Regions from separate parts of the Sporosarcina sp. FSL K6-6792 genome, predicted to be linked through region 1. Evidence: riboswitches for the same ligand, from Rfam matches in the RefSeq annotation. Region 1 holds a riboswitch; each other region holds the start of a gene.
What was found. A riboswitch is a leader RNA that binds a small molecule or an ion and turns the genes downstream of it on or off. The one in region 1 is predicted to bind S-adenosylmethionine.
Positions count from the first base shown of each region.

Region 2: linked by a shared signal. The riboswitch ahead of cysC (adenylyl-sulfate kinase) and the one ahead of MKZ26_RS07435 (methionine ABC transporter ATP-binding protein) in region 1 are both predicted to bind S-adenosylmethionine.
Region 3: linked by a shared signal. The riboswitch ahead of MKZ26_RS14180 (cyclase family protein) and the one ahead of MKZ26_RS07435 (methionine ABC transporter ATP-binding protein) in region 1 are both predicted to bind S-adenosylmethionine.
Region 4: linked by a shared signal. The riboswitch ahead of MKZ26_RS09405 (methionine ABC transporter ATP-binding protein) and the one ahead of MKZ26_RS07435 (methionine ABC transporter ATP-binding protein) in region 1 are both predicted to bind S-adenosylmethionine.

Region 1 covers NZ_JBBOSA010000001.1:1,560,425-1,564,232, forward strand. Annotated here, with positions in the region: gene MKZ26_RS07425 (MetQ/NlpA family ABC transporter substrate-binding protein) at 17-829, opposite strand; gene MKZ26_RS07430 (methionine ABC transporter permease) at 847-1,518, opposite strand; gene MKZ26_RS07435 (methionine ABC transporter ATP-binding protein) at 1,508-2,521, opposite strand; SAM riboswitch class I at 2,627-2,737, opposite strand; gene MKZ26_RS07440 (pyridoxal phosphate-dependent aminotransferase) at 3,311-3,808, shown strand, end outside.
Region 2 covers NZ_JBBOSA010000001.1:759,417-763,224, reverse strand. Annotated here, with positions in the region: gene MKZ26_RS03825 (TraB/GumN family protein) at 1-993, shown strand, start outside; gene MKZ26_RS03820 (DMT family transporter) at 1,059-1,967, shown strand; SAM riboswitch class I at 2,134-2,234, shown strand; gene cysC (adenylyl-sulfate kinase) at 2,458-3,057, shown strand; gene MKZ26_RS03810 (phosphoadenylyl-sulfate reductase) at 3,318-3,808, shown strand, end outside.
Region 3 covers NZ_JBBOSA010000001.1:2,895,023-2,898,830, reverse strand. Annotated here, with positions in the region: gene MKZ26_RS14195 (urease accessory protein UreD) at 1-645, shown strand, start outside; gene MKZ26_RS14190 (hypothetical protein) at 693-1,085, opposite strand; gene MKZ26_RS14185 (acyl-CoA thioesterase) at 1,189-1,665, shown strand; SAM riboswitch class I at 1,861-1,975, shown strand; gene MKZ26_RS14180 (cyclase family protein) at 2,113-2,850, shown strand; gene MKZ26_RS14175 (5-methyltetrahydropteroyltriglutamate--homocysteine S-methyltransferase) at 3,013-3,808, shown strand, end outside.
Region 4 covers NZ_JBBOSA010000001.1:1,948,289-1,952,096, forward strand. Annotated here, with positions in the region: gene MKZ26_RS09395 (MetQ/NlpA family ABC transporter substrate-binding protein) at 1-12, opposite strand, end outside; gene MKZ26_RS09400 (methionine ABC transporter permease) at 82-750, opposite strand; gene MKZ26_RS09405 (methionine ABC transporter ATP-binding protein) at 743-1,768, opposite strand; SAM riboswitch class I at 1,992-2,097, opposite strand; gene MKZ26_RS09410 (thioredoxin family protein) at 2,152-2,451, opposite strand; gene MKZ26_RS09415 (toprim domain-containing protein) at 2,466-2,807, opposite strand; gene gcvH (glycine cleavage system protein GcvH) at 2,882-3,265, opposite strand; gene MKZ26_RS09425 (arsenate reductase family protein) at 3,341-3,700, opposite strand.

The DNA.
Region 1 (3,808 bases):
CGTTGCTAATTAGATTTTACTTCATCCACGCTGGTTTACCAAAGCCTTCAAAATCTGAATCAATTACTTTTTCAAATTCTGCTGATTCTACTATTTCAATAATATCTTTAGCAAATTGCTTATCAATGTTTTCTGTTTTTACAGCAACTACGTTTCTGTATATATCAAGCATGTCCTCAAGTGCTAGTGCATCTAATAAATTCATACTTGCAGCCAACGCAAAGTTTCCAGGAACTGCCGCTAAATCAGTACCGTCAACTGAACGTGGAAGCTGACCCGCTTCGATTGGCTGAAACACCAAGTTCTTCTTATTCACTGTTACATCTTTTTCAGATACTTTTAGCACTTCTGCATTTGGATCTAATTCAATTAGACCTTCATCCTGTAACACTAAAAGGGCGCGGGCTCCATTAACTGGATCGTTTGGAATGGTAACTTTTGCTCCATCTTCAATAGCTTCAATTGTCTTGAATTTATTCGAATAAATGCCCATTGGAGCTGTTGGTACGATAATAAGTGGTGATAATTCAGCTTCCGTTTCTTTAACGACATTTTCTAAATAAGTCGTGTTTTGGAACAGGTTTGCATCAATATCGCCACTTGCCAGTGCATTGTTCGGCTGGATATAATCACTAAACTCAATTAGTTCAACTTTATATCCCTTTTCTTCAAGTCCAGGAATAATCGCCTTTTTCAACATATCACTATATGGTCCAGCGGTTGCACCAATTTTCACAGATTTGTCATCCGAAGCTTTTTCTTTGCCACCACAAGCAGCTAGTGCGGTTCCAACTATAAGTACTAATACAACTAATAGAAACTTTTTCATAATTTTCTCTCTCCCCATCATCGTTTATCAATTACTTTTGAAATCCGATCTCCTGCAAATTGAATTACTTGTACAAATAGTATTAATATCACCACGGTCACTACCATTATTGTATTGTCGTAACGATAGTAGCCGAATCGAATTGCTAAATCCCCGATTCCGCCACCACCAACAACACCAGCCATTGCTGAATAGGCGACTAAACTAATTACAGTAAGTGTCACGCCTTGAATAATACTTGTTTTTGCTTCAGGCAATAGTACATCTTTGATAATCATCCACGGAGTTGCACCAACAGCGATTGCAGCTTCGATAACACCTTTATCAATCTCCCTTAGTGAAGTCTCCACAATTCTTGCGAAAAAAGGAATTGCTGCCGCAGATAATGAAACACTAGCAGCCCCAGGGCCAATCGGAGTACCTACTATTAAAATCGTTAAAGGGATTAACGCGACGAGTAAAATAATAAACGGCACAGAACGGACCATATTGACGATAAAGCCAATAACTGAGTTCAATGCCCGATTTTCTAAAAATAATCCTTTATCGGTAGTGAACAGCAAAATCCCTAGCGGAAGCCCAATAACAAGTGCAATAACGAGAGAAATACTTATCATATAAAGTGTTTCACCAAATGCTTTTGTAATATCAGGCATTAACTCTATAACGTGTTGTAAATCAATTCCCATTGTCAATTACCTCCACTTGAGCAGCTCGTGATGACATATAGGCAATTGCCTTTTCTATTTCGTCATCCTCGCCTTTTAGTTCCATCAGGAAAGTACCGAGTGGCCTTTCTTGAATATATTCAATGGAGCCGTGTAGGAAATTACCTTGTATAGTAAATTTCTGCACAGTATCTGAGATAATTCCATCGCCTGCAACATCACCTTTAAACATGACCTTGACCAGTTTGCCCGTACACTTGCTCAAAATCATTTCCGGTACATCAAATGACACAACACTACTGATAAATTCCTTTGTCAATTCTTCTTGTGGATTTGAAAATATATCATATACTTGTCCTTCTTCAATCACTTTTCCATCTTGCATAATTGCCATGCGATCACAAATTTCTTTCACGACATTCATCTCATGTGTTATTAGAACGATTGTAATCTTCAATTCTTTATTTATTTTCTTCAACAGCCTTAAAATAGATAGCGTCGTATTTGGATCTAATGCAGATGTTGCTTCATCACACAGTAACACTGAAGGATTATTCGCTAGTGCTCGGGCAATACCTACCCGCTGCTTCTGGCCACCACTCAGCTGCGCAGGATAAACATCCCGTTTATCAGAGAGGCCAACCATTTCTAGTAAGTCCGTTACCCGAGCGTTAATTTTATCGGCAGGCGTTTTGGCTGCCCGTAAAGCAAATGCTATATTTTCATATACTGTCTTTTGGCTGATTAAATAAAAGTGTTGAAAAATCATTCCTATTTTCAGACGTGCCTGACGGAGATTATTCCCCCGTAACTTCATCAAATTTAATCCATCTACTAAGATCGTTCCGCTCGTTGGTTTTTCCAACAAATTTAGACAACGGATAAGAGAACTCTTCCCTGCACCTGAGTAACCTACGATTCCGAAAATTTCTCCTGTGTTAATGTCGAGTGAGACATTATCAACACCAGTCACGATTCTCTCTTTTGTTTTGTATACTTTTGATACGTTTTGAATTTGAATCATGCAATTCTCCTCTTTCTATAAATAGAAGTACGAAATCTCAGATGTCTGACCATATAAAAATGCTTCTCTCATATATGAAAGAAGCACCGAAAATAAAAAGGTTTCAGCTCATCTTTCAGAATGAAATTCACTCTGTAGGAGTTAGCACCTTCCTTACATTACGCAAGGGGTTGCTGGACGTCATCGGGCCTATCCCTCAGTCTCTCTTGATAAGTACCATTATGTAATTATTTTGATTGATAAGTTTCATATTAGTATGTCTCAATAAGATTGTCAACATAATATGTTCTGATATATAACAATTTATTATCATTTTCATTTCATTCCATGTATACTGACAATAAGAAAAGCGGAAGGCGCCGTCTAGACGTGACAGGCATAAGTCGATCCAGGGGAAGGCAGTCTAAGAGCGCGACGTCCTGTCGCAACGACTGCATACCTGCTTCCTTGCAGGCACGACGTGGCGCTCTTTGGCCACATAGCTGGATTGCTTTCAAGGAACCTAGCCTAAGTACGCCGCGTCCTGCGGCAATGGCTAGGTGACCCACATCCTTTGGGCCTCAGAGCGGCTGGCGCCTGGAGCTAGACAACAAGAAAAGCGCAAGCGCCTTGGTAGACCCGACAAGCGCTGGAGGGCCTCAAGAGAAAGGCGCTCTTTGCCTTTAACTTAAGGACCGAAGCGACTCGAGGGGTAAGGCGCTGGAGTCTAGATACTGCTCCAAGTGAAAAACTTATACTATCTTACTCTTTTACACTAAAGATTGGATTACATAGAAGAGAGGTTATTACATGGCACTATCAAATCGACTCAAGAACCTACCACCGCACTTTTTCGCATCACTTGTTCGAAACGTACAAGAAGCACTTTCTGAAGGACGCGACGTTATTAACTTGGGGCGTGGAAATCCCGATCAACCGACACCTCCACATATTATAAAAGCACTCCAAGAAGCAGTTGAAGATCCAACAACACATGGATACTCCCCATTCAGAGGGACTGCCGAATTAAAACAGGCTGTTGCTGACTTTTATAAACGAGAATACGATGTTCATATTGATCCTAAAACAGAAGTAGCGATTCTATTTGGAACAAAACCGGGATTGGTCGAGTTACCCCTCGCGATTATGAACGAAGATGAATTACTTTTATTGCCGGATCCGGGATATCCCGATTATTTATCGAGTGTAAGCTTAGCCAATATTAAATACAATTTAATGCCATTACTTGCAGAAAACGATTTTTTACCTGATTACTCTGCTCTCTCCGATGAACAAAAGAAGCAAGCA
Region 2 (3,808 bases), 800 kb from region 1:
AATAAGTGGAAAGAAACGGATATTTTCAAGGTGATTAAAGAGAAGAAAGCTACATTGCTCTTAATGAATCTGGCAATATCCTCCTTTCAAAATCGTTTGGCAAAGCAATTTGATATTAAACCTGGACAGGAAATGATTCAGGGGATTGAATCAGCAAAAGAAGTCGGTGCAAATTTGGTGCTTGCTGACCGTAATATCCAAATTACTTTTTCCCGAATTTGGGGGAATATTGGACTTAAGGGGAAAAGTCAGCTTCTGATGTCGGTTTTTTATAGTATCTTCAGCAAAGAGACGATTTCTGAAGAAGAATTGGAGAAAATGAAATCAAAGGACACGCTAAATGCCGTTCTAACTGACTTTACGGAATCATTTCCAAGGTTAAAGACGCCCTTAATCGATGAGAGAGACCAGTATTTAGCACAGAAAATCAAAGATGCACCAGGTAAAAAGGTCGTTGCAGTCATTGGTGCAGCACATGTTCCAGGGATTACAAAAGAAATCTATAATGACCATGATTTAGTCGCATTAGCGCAAACACCACCAAAATCAAAAATCCCAAAAATTATCGGATGGGCAATTCCGATTCTTCTATTATCAATTATCGCCTACACCTTTATCGCAAATCCATCTGCCGGTTTCGATCAAGCGTTAAGCTGGGTCTTATGGACAGGTAGCCTGTCAGCTATTGGTGCTGCGGTGGCTCTTGGACACCCGCTGGCCATTTTAGCGGCCTTTGTATCAGCCCCTATTACTACCTTGCATCCACTGATAGCGGCCGGTTGGGTTTCAGGAATTGTTCAAGCATTTTTTCGCCGCCCAAGTGTTGGTGATTTTGAAACGCTTTCTGCAGATGTTTTTACGATTAAAGGTTTTTGGGCAAATAAGGTGACACGGGTCTTGTTGGTAATCGTTTTGACTAACTTGGGAGGAACGTTGGGGACCTTCTTAGGCGGAGCCGACGTTATCCGTGTATTCTTTGAAAACTTAAAGTGAAATCAATTGATCAGCATTTTCTTTTAAACGTTTTATAGTAATAATGGGGTGGGGGTGGGGACCGGATGAATCGAATCAGTTTTTGCTTGTTAGTGATTTTGACGACTGGACTAATGGGTTCTTCTTTTACAATAGGGAAGTTAGGGTTAGCCTATTCATCTCCACTCCTATTAGTCGCTCTGCGTTTTACGCTTGCAGGGATTATTATGGCAACTATCGTTAAAATCTTAAACAAGCCACATCCAGTAAAAGCAATCGACTGGTTGTGGCTTGTTCTAATTGGACTTTTCCAAACAGCTTTTGTAATGGGCTGTATATTTATGGCACTGCGTACAATCACTTCTGGAGAGACGTCTATCCTAACGTTTATGAATCCTTTACTCGTTGTCGTTTTTGGGACGCTTTTTTTAAAATCGCGTTACCATATTCAGCAATGGATAGGTGTACTGTTAGGTTTTATCGGGGTTTTTCTCACGTTAGGTTCACATCTTGACTTTAAAGTCGGTACCATATTAGGGCTTTTGTCGGCTGTTTCATGGGCGATTGCTACGCTATTGATAAAAATACATGGTTTCAAATTTGATACGTATGTAATGACAGCCTATCAAATGCTTTTTGGTGGATTAATTCTCTTTCTGGGAAGCTTACTACTGGAAGAGACTTTCTTTAAAATGACTACTCAATCTATCCTGATTTTGTTATGGCTTACCATTGCAGCTTCAATTATTCAGTTTTCTATTTGGTTTTATCTTCTCCAAAGAGGTAATCAAGAACGAACTAGTGCATTCCTTTTTTTAGCGCCATTCTTCGGTGTACTCACAGGATGGTTTTTACTCCATGAAAGACTAACCTGGTCTATCCTTTTTGGTGGCTTACTAATATTTGCAGGAATCTTTCTTGTTAATTGGAAAAATAATTATGAAAAGGAAATAGAGAAAACCAATGAGAACAACGAAAGGTTAAGTGAGAGTTAACAAACATATTTCCTAGCGCACTGAAAAGTAGTTTAAAGTGCCTTTTATATGTGCAAGAAGATCGCCTTTAATTCCAACTAAACTGATATGATTGAAAATAAATTCTGATAAGTCATTGACTTTGAATTTTTGATAATGTAGTATTGGTCTCAACTTAATAGTTTATATCTTATCTAGAGAGGTTGAGGGACTGGCCCGATGAAACCTCGGCAACAGACTGTTTAGTACTGTGCCAATTCCAGTAAACGAAAGTTTAGCAGATAAGAGGAGTAATATGTGTTCGATTCTATTAACCTCTTCTTGCTCTATTTAGAAGTGGTTTTTTTATTTCTTTACTGTAAAGGTTGTAAGTCATTTATCATTTTAACAATTTCATACATGCTAATTAGACAACTAAAGGCAACTTTCTAATCGATTATTTGAATCGGAAAAAGGTGTCTTTTTTGTATATAAAAATTAAACTGAAACAAATGATTTAGGGGGGCAAACAATGACAGAGTCTACAAATATCGTTTGGCATGAATCAGAGGTAACAAAAGAAAATCGTCAAGAACTAAAGGGCCATAAGAGTGCTATTCTTTGGTTCACAGGGCTATCAGGGTCAGGGAAATCAACAGTTTCAGTAGCGCTAGAAACAGAGTTACACGCGAAAGGCATTCACACTTATCGACTGGATGGAGATAATGTCCGGCACGGTTTAAATAAGAATCTGGGGTTTAGTCCAAATGATCGGACGGAAAATATTCGCAGAATCGGTGAAGTTTCAAAACTTATGGTCGACGCTGGCTTATTCACATTGACAGCATTCATATCGCCTTATCAGGAAGATCGAGATCAGGTGCGAGAAATTGTCAAATCCGATGAGTTTATCGAAATATACGTCAAGGCCAGTTTAGAAACTTGTGAAGAACGGGATCCGAAGGGGCTTTATAAGAAAGCAAGATTGGGTGAAATTAAAGGCTTTACAGGAATTGATGCTCCTTATGAAGAACCTGTTAACCCGGAAATAATCATTGATACCAATCAATTAAATATTGTAGAGTCTGTCAAAGTCATCGTTTCTTATTTAAAAGAAAATAACTATATCTAAAAAAATTACTCAATGCGTAACATATTGGGGTTTTAGGAATAGAATGTATTTAAACCTACTTGACACATAGGATTAATAAAGTTAATATAAACGCTAATCACATGCCGACTGGAAATCCAGAAGCTAATGGACAATCGTGAACATACGAACAATTCGCTGACTAAAAAATTAGAGGCGACTTTAATCAATAGTAGATTAAAGTCGCCTTTTTTAAAAAAAGATAATGTAATAGAGTTATTGAGTTTAGAGGGGGGATTAGTATGGCGAAGTTGACGTACAAATCTTGGGCTGAGACTAGTGAAGTTTTTCCAATCGATGACGAGTCAAAAGGTGCGTTAAACGTCTTGCGATGGGCTTACGGAGAATACGACGATGAACTTGTATATGCGTGTAGTTTTGGGGTTGAAGGTATCGTAATGATAGATTTAATCTCGCAAATAAAACCAACTGCTAAAGTGGTCTTTCTCGAAACCGGATTTCATTTTCAAGAAACGCATACCTTAATCGATGAAGTAAAGAAACGTTATCCAAAGCTTGTAATTGAAATGAAGACTCCCGGCTTAACGGTTGAGGAACAAGCTGACAAGTATGGCGATCGACTATGGGAAAGACAGCCGGATCGTTGTTGTCATATGAGGAAAGTAATTCCACTCCGTGAAGCAATGAGCGGTACGACCGCTTGGTTATCCGGACTTAGGCGCGAACAATCACCATCAAGAAGTCAGACAAACTTTGTGAACAAAGATGAAAC
Region 3 (3,808 bases), 1.3 Mb from region 1:
GAGTCCTCTGGAGGCATGGTCGCCGGGGATCGAAATGACATTACAGTGAAGCTTGCTCCAGATAGTAGCGTAAGGTTGGTTCAGCAGTCTGCTTTAAAAATCTATCCATCGTATACCGGAGACACTTGTGTACAGACCATTAACATCGAACTCGGAGAAGGGGCACGCCTTGAATGGATGCCAGAAGTAATTATTCCGTTTGTAGATGCAAAATTCCGAGGTGACACGACACTTCGAATCGCACGCGATGCAACCATATTATGGGGTGAAATCGTTGCCCCAGGACGTGAAAAGCGCGGTGAGATATTTGATTATCAATCGTTCCATACGAATTTCAAAATTTTTGTCGAGGATGAATTAATTGCTTTCGACTCTCTGCATTTCTCACCAAAAGAAACGGCACTTGGTGATATCGGTGTACTAGAAACTGCAATGTATATCGGTTCAATCTGGCTCGTATCGCCGAAAGCCACAGATGTCGACGTCCGCGCAATACAAGAAACATTGCGGGTCGAAGAAGGTTTAAAAGCTGGTATGACAAGGCTTGAAGGAAATGCAATCCATTGTAGATGGCTTGCCGTTGATCAGTGGACGATGCAGGAAGAGATGAAGCGTGTATACGCGTTGTTGGCAGAAATAGTTTAAGAGGACACTCCAATGAGGGGTGTCCTCTTTGGGTTTGAAGTTTTACATCACTTCGATACCCTTTTTTTACTCCATTTTTTTATTAAAAAATCCATCAACCAGGTATAGAGAAACATCGAACCGACTAGGACAACAGCGATGTAAATGTATTGCAAGAAAACTGGAATGTTATACTTCTTTATGAAATCCCCTGAATAAAGCATGATGAAAACCAGCGCTATAAGAAGTACAATCATACCGAGCACATAAATAACCATAGTACTCAGAGGCGTTGTCCGAAGTGTCTTACGGATGGAATCCCTAGATTTTAAAGCTCTTATAAGTAGATATAAAAATAAAACGAGTGATAGATAGTCATTTGCTACAAAGAATAAAATAAGTCCAAGTAATATAATCGACCAGGTGATTTTTTCATAGTATTTATCAATAAATTTCAGCATTAATCTTCCCCCAGTATGTGTATACTATATATACGGAATGATTGATGGAAAAGTTTCCTTTTATCACAAATTGAATATGTTCTACTACAAAGGAGTTTGTCGTATGCAAGAAAAAAGACCAATGGGCCAATCACGAACAATCCAGACGAAGCTAGTACTGCCGCCCGATACCAATCATCTGCAGACAATTTTCGGTGGAAAAGTTCTCGCGTATATAGATGAAATCGCTGATATCACGGCAATGAAACATTCAAAAACAGCGGTTGTAACTGCTTCAATCGATTCAGTCGATTTTGTATCGTCGGCGCGTGTTGGAGATGTACTTGAACTTGAGGCAATTGTCACGTCAACTGGCCGTACATCGATGGAAGTATTTGTATCGGTCCATTCAATGAACCTGCTTACAGGCGAAACAAAACTAACAACCGAATCCTTCCTAACGATGGTTGCCATGGATGAAAATAATAAGCCTACTCCTGTGCCGGGTATTTATCCGGAAACAGAAGCTGAAAAGAGTCTATTTGAAACAGGCCCCGCACGCCGTGAACATCGGAAATTGCGGAGTGAGATGAAACATTAAATAATTTGTTATGGAAAAGCCCACGCAAGTTGTGGGTTTTTTACATTGTGTCGTGTATCATTTCAATGCCATTTCTACTTTTTACATAAAATGTTTCATTGTAAAAACTAGTATAATCTAAATAATTCATGTTTTGTGTATTGACAATCTATTCGGAAGACTGTATTGTACTAATTAACAACTAAATACGTAACTTTCTTATCCAGAGAGGTGTAGGGACTGGCCCGATGATACCTCAGCAACAGACTTGTAAAAGTACTGTGCTAATTCCAGAAGCGTAAGTGTAATGCTTACTGCTTGGAGATGAGAAGAGCAAATAGCGAATTCGCCAAAACCTCTTCTTGAAATTTAGAAGAGGTTTTTTATTTCGTCTAGGCTCCGACCGCCCTTTGATTTTGTTCTTTCTGGAGATTAAAGTTACCTTCAAAAAATGAAGGGAGACTTATTGTGTCAAATGAATTAATCAATGCAATTGCTTTATTAAAAAAGAAAGAATGGGTCGATTTAACACATACTTTCGGGCCTGACTCACCCCGTTTTTCAGCATTTGATGCAGCAGAGTTTACAACATTATTTGATCACGATGATGGATTTTTCGCACAGAGCTTTAAATTTGCGGGACAGTACGGCACACATATTGATGCACCAATTCACTTCGTTCGTGATACAAGATACTTGGATGAATTGGGTTTGAAAGAATTGGTATTACCGCTGGTGGTCATCGATAAATCGAAAGAATCTGATGCAAACCATGATTTTACATTAACTGTCGAAGACATTCTGAAGTTTGAAGCTCAGCACGGGCAAATTGAGGCTGGTACATTTGTGGCATTACGCACAGATTGGGGCAAACGCTGGCCGGATAATGAGGCATTTTGCAATAAAGATGCCGATGGGAATAATCGTATACCGGGTTGGGGCCTTGCTGCTTTGAAGTTTTTATTTGATGAAAGAAAAGTAAAGGCTGTCGGTCATGAAACTTTCGATACGGATTCAGCCATTGATTTTCAAAAGAACCAATCTCTGTTAGGCGAATATTATGTTCTTGAACAAGATACCTACCAAATCGAGCTATTAACAAACTTAGATAAAGTGCCCTCAAAAGGCGCGGTCATTTTTAACATCGTTCCGAAGCCGGAAAAAGCATCGGGATTCCCAGTACGCTCATTCGCGATCCTACCGTAAGAAAAGAAAAAGGGCCCGCTCATTTGCGTTCCTATCGTAAGAAAACAAGAGAATCCGCTCATTCGCGTACTAGCCATAAGAAAAGAAAGAGGATCTGCTCATTTGCACTCCTGACCTAATAAAACCGTAATTTACTCCTAAAACAGAAAGAAGGAATATACCATGACAAATCAATCGACAACACTAACGCAAGCACCATTCAGAGCAGATCATGTTGGAAGTTTACTACGACCAGATAATTTGCATAAAGCGCGCAAAGACTTCAAAGAAGGCGTAGTTACTGCACAACAATTACGAGAAGTAGAAACACAGGAAATTAAACGGGTTGTTGATAAGCAAATTGAAGTTGGTTTGGAACTTGTAACAGACGGTGAATTTAGACGTACGTGGTGGCATTTAGACTTCTTGGAGCATTTGAACGGAATTGAAGGATATGTGCCAGAGACTGGCTACGTATTTGATGGTATTGAAACAGAACGATATAACGTTCGAAACACAGGCAAGATTTCGTTTGACCCTAATCATCCATTCATTCAAGACTTTGTTGAGTTTAATGAAATCGTAGGCGGCCGTGCCGTTGCGAAACAAACGATTCCAAGTCCGAATCAGCTCTTTAATATCGGAATTCGTGATGAAACGATTTACCCTGACATTGAAGAATTTGCCAATGATGTTATTCAAGCATACAAAGATGCTTTGAAAGCATTTTACGAAGCTGGTGTACGCTACTTGCAGTTGGATGATGTTTATATTGCGGGGCTTTCTGCACCGAATATCCCATTTAACGACGGAGCCTATTCAAGAGAACAACTAATCGACTTGGCACTACGCGTCATTAATGGTGTTTTGGAAGATAAACCTGAAGATCTTTTCGTAACAACACACCTATGTCGCGGAAATTACCAATCGACGTGGGCGTTTGAGGGAAGCTACGCACTGATTGCACCCACACTTCTTG
Region 4 (3,808 bases), 390 kb from region 1:
AAGCTTTTTCATGATTTTTTCTCCCCTTTTTCTATGTTTTTATATAATTTACAGGCTAGGCCTGATATTACTGTACTAATATTATCTCTTGTCGAATTTCCTCACCGCAAAATCCCCGATGAATTGAATGATGAAAACGATAATTAAAATAAGGATGGTTGCAGCAAGTGTAACGTCTTCCCGGCTACGCTGGAATCCATCTAAGTATGCAAGAGTCCCAAGTCCACCTGCTCCGATAATCCCAGCCATAGCAGTGTACCCGACGAGTGCAATCGCTGTTACAGTAATTCCTGAAATAAGTGCAGGCATCGATTCCGGTATAAGAACTTTAAAAATAATCGTTCTCGTTTTCGCTCCCATTGACTTCGAAGCTTCAATTACACCTTTATCAATTTCCTGTAATGCAATCAACACCATTCTTGCATAAAACGGAGCCGCCCCAATAATAAGTGCCGGCATCGCTGCATCCGGTCCGCGGATTGTACCAAGAAGAAATTTCGTAAACGGAATAAGTAAAATGATTAATATGATAAACGGAATGGATCTAAAAATATTGACGAATGCTCCTGATATAATATTGACCAACTTATTCGACCAAAGTTGACCGGGACTAGATAGGAAGAGTAAAATTCCAAGTCCTAACCCAATAACTAAAGTGAACAATGTAGAAACCGCAGTCATATAGAGTGTTTCCACTGTTGCTTCCCACATTTTAGTCCAGTCGACATTCGGAAAAAGGTTTTCAGTCATTACCGATCACCTCCGTCTGAACATCATTTTCATTGAGGTATTGAATTGCTTCCTCAATGATTGAGGAATCTCCAAGCAGCTGAAGTATCAGTGTGCCGTATGCCCCGCCATGTGTATGGGATATGTTTCCCTGCACGATATTCACATCGACAGTGAATTTCCGAATAAGACTTGCGAGCACAGGTTGTTCTGTCCGCTCCCCTACAAATACAAGCTTGATAAGCGTGCCGGCAGGAAATTCTTCCTTAATATGCGCCATTGCCTGCTTCGCCTCCACGGGTTCCGTCACTTGAGAGACAAACCGCTTTGTGATCGGTTCCTTCGGTGATTGGAACACATCCAGGACATCTCCCAACTCAACAACTTTCCCTGCCTCCATAACTGCAACTCTGTGGCAAATTTTCCGGATAACGTGCATTTCATGTGTGATAAGCACAATTGTCAGTCCAAGTCGTTCATTAATTCCTGTTAGAAGGTCTAGTATTGAATCCGTTGTTTCTGGATCAAGGGCTGAAGTCGCTTCGTCACAAAGAAGGACTTCAGGGTCGTTTGCAAGCGCACGAGCAATCCCTACGCGCTGTTTCTGACCTCCAGACAATTCGGATGGATATGCATTTTCACGACCAGCCAAACCAACTAATTCAATCAGTTCCGCCACTTTCTTATCACGCTCGGCTTTTCGTACACCCGCGATTTCAAGAGGGAAAGCGATATTCTCCTTCACTGTTCTAGACCACAGTAAGTTAAAGTGTTGGAAAATCATACTCACTTTTTGTCGTGCTTCCCTTAGCTCTTTACCTTTAATTGCTGATATTTCTAGACTTCCTATTTTAACACTACCTGACGTTGGCATTTCAAGACCGTTCAGTAGTCGAATCAACGTACTTTTTCCTGCCCCACTATAGCCGATGACTCCAAAAATCTCACCGTCAGTAATTTCAAGCGATACATTTTCGACTGCTGAAATACTGCCTGGCCCTTCACCGTATCGTTTATTTATATCCGTTAAATAAATCATTTTTTTCACCTCAGAAAAATTGTTTTGTTACTAATTTTGTTTAGCTTCAGGCGCCCCCCCTCGGGTCACAAGGCAGTTCGCTGTGGTGGCTTAGGTATGCCCCCTTCGCAATCTGACTTGTGCCTGTCGGAGCTGAGCGGCGCCTTCCGCTTTTCAATACAAAAAAGCCTTCCTGCAGACGGGCAGAAAGGCTTGACGTTATCGAAAATAAACGTTGTCCAATCTCTCATCTTTCAAAGCGTATGCTTTGTGTGACTTGGCACCATTTCACTTACGTGACGGTTGCCGGGCTTCGCAGGGCACTATCCCTCCACCTCTCTTAATAAGAGTGACCTATTCAATTGAATGTTAAGACGAAGTATATCAAAGTTCCATATCTATTGTCAATCTATTTCTTCAAGTAGATACGGTACTGATTGAAATGCATAAATTTTATGGGTTAAAACGCCATCCTTTTGTATAAGAAGGCAAGGAACGCTTTCGATTTCATAGTCAATTGCAATATTTTGTACGTAATTCAAATCCGCTTTCCCGATTGGTATTCCCGGTCTCATGACGGTAATAACGTCCATCATTTTAGATGCGACTGCACAAGTTCCACACATTGGTGTATATAAATAAAACGCTGCCACTGAAGACTCTTTCAAAGCCATCTCCCATTGTTCGCGTGTCCAAGTTTCCATTAATTCTACATCCTTTAAATTAGAAATTCCGGTCGGATTTTAAAATCCGCACCTTGTAGTATTGTAGCCAACACTTTGTATGGGGTCGTCTCCACTTCCCGATAAACCTTTTCTGTGTACAAATGGATTGCTGCCGGGAACTCTCTTTTGAATAAAACACGGGTCTTTTCTCCATCTTCATCCGCATCAACGAAGACAAATAGTTCATGTTCTTCGTAAGGTGCAAGCAATTCTTCAAGCCGATAAGGACTTACTGTGCCGTTCGTACAAATAATTTCGACAGGCTCAACAAGTATTCGTGCCAAACGTTTCTTATCCGAACCGCCCTCGACGATAATTACTCTTTCATCCGACACAAGAAGCCCCTCCTTCGCTCTTTTTTATATAAAGATGCAAAAAACGCCGGAAAAGTACCGGCGCCTTGTCTTAGTTATTCTCCGACAGTCATTTTTTCATACGCTTCAGCTGACATAAGTTCATCCAGTTCAGAAACATTTGAAGGTTCAACAACGATCATCCATGCATTTTCATACGGTGATTCATTGACAAATTCAGGGCTGTCTTCAAGTCCTTCATTCACTTCAATTACTTTTCCGCTGATTGGTGCATAAAGTTCTGATACTGTCTTAACAGATTCAACGCTTCCGAAAGGCTCGTCCGCTTTGATGTCATCTCCGACAGATGGAAGTTCAACGAATACGATATCGCCTAGTTCAGATTGTGCAAAGTGAGTAATACCAATGCGGTAGTTACCACCTTCGTCTTTTACCCATTCATGCTCTTCAGAATAACGCAGATCTTTTGGTGTGCTCATTCCGTATCCCTCCAAATAAATAGTTTCATTCTCTTCAATTCTGTCATATTTCTCGAATAAAGACAAGATAGGAAATCAGTTAGTCCATACTTTGTCGAACTCTTCTTCCTTGAATCCGACAGTCACCTTACCATCACCGAAGACAATTGGTCTCTTAATCAACATACCGTCAGATGACAGCAAGCTAATTTTCTCTTCATCTGTCATTGTGAGCAATTTGTCTTTCAAGTTTAGCTCTCTATATTTCGTCCCACTAACGTTGAAAAACTTTTTCAACTCCAAATCCGATGCCGCAATCATTTTGCCAAGTTCTTCTACTGAAGGAGGAGCTTCCGCTATGTTCACTTCCTGAAAGTCCAAGTTGTTCGTCTCAAGCCATTTTTTTGCTTTCCTGCATGTCCCGCACTTTGGATAACCGTAATAAACTAATCCCATACCGCAACGCCTCCATTTTCGCCATTATAACAGAAAAAACACCTGGGCGCCTATTGGTACCTGGACGTCAAAGTGAGATCGGCAATTTTACTTCATTAAACAATCACG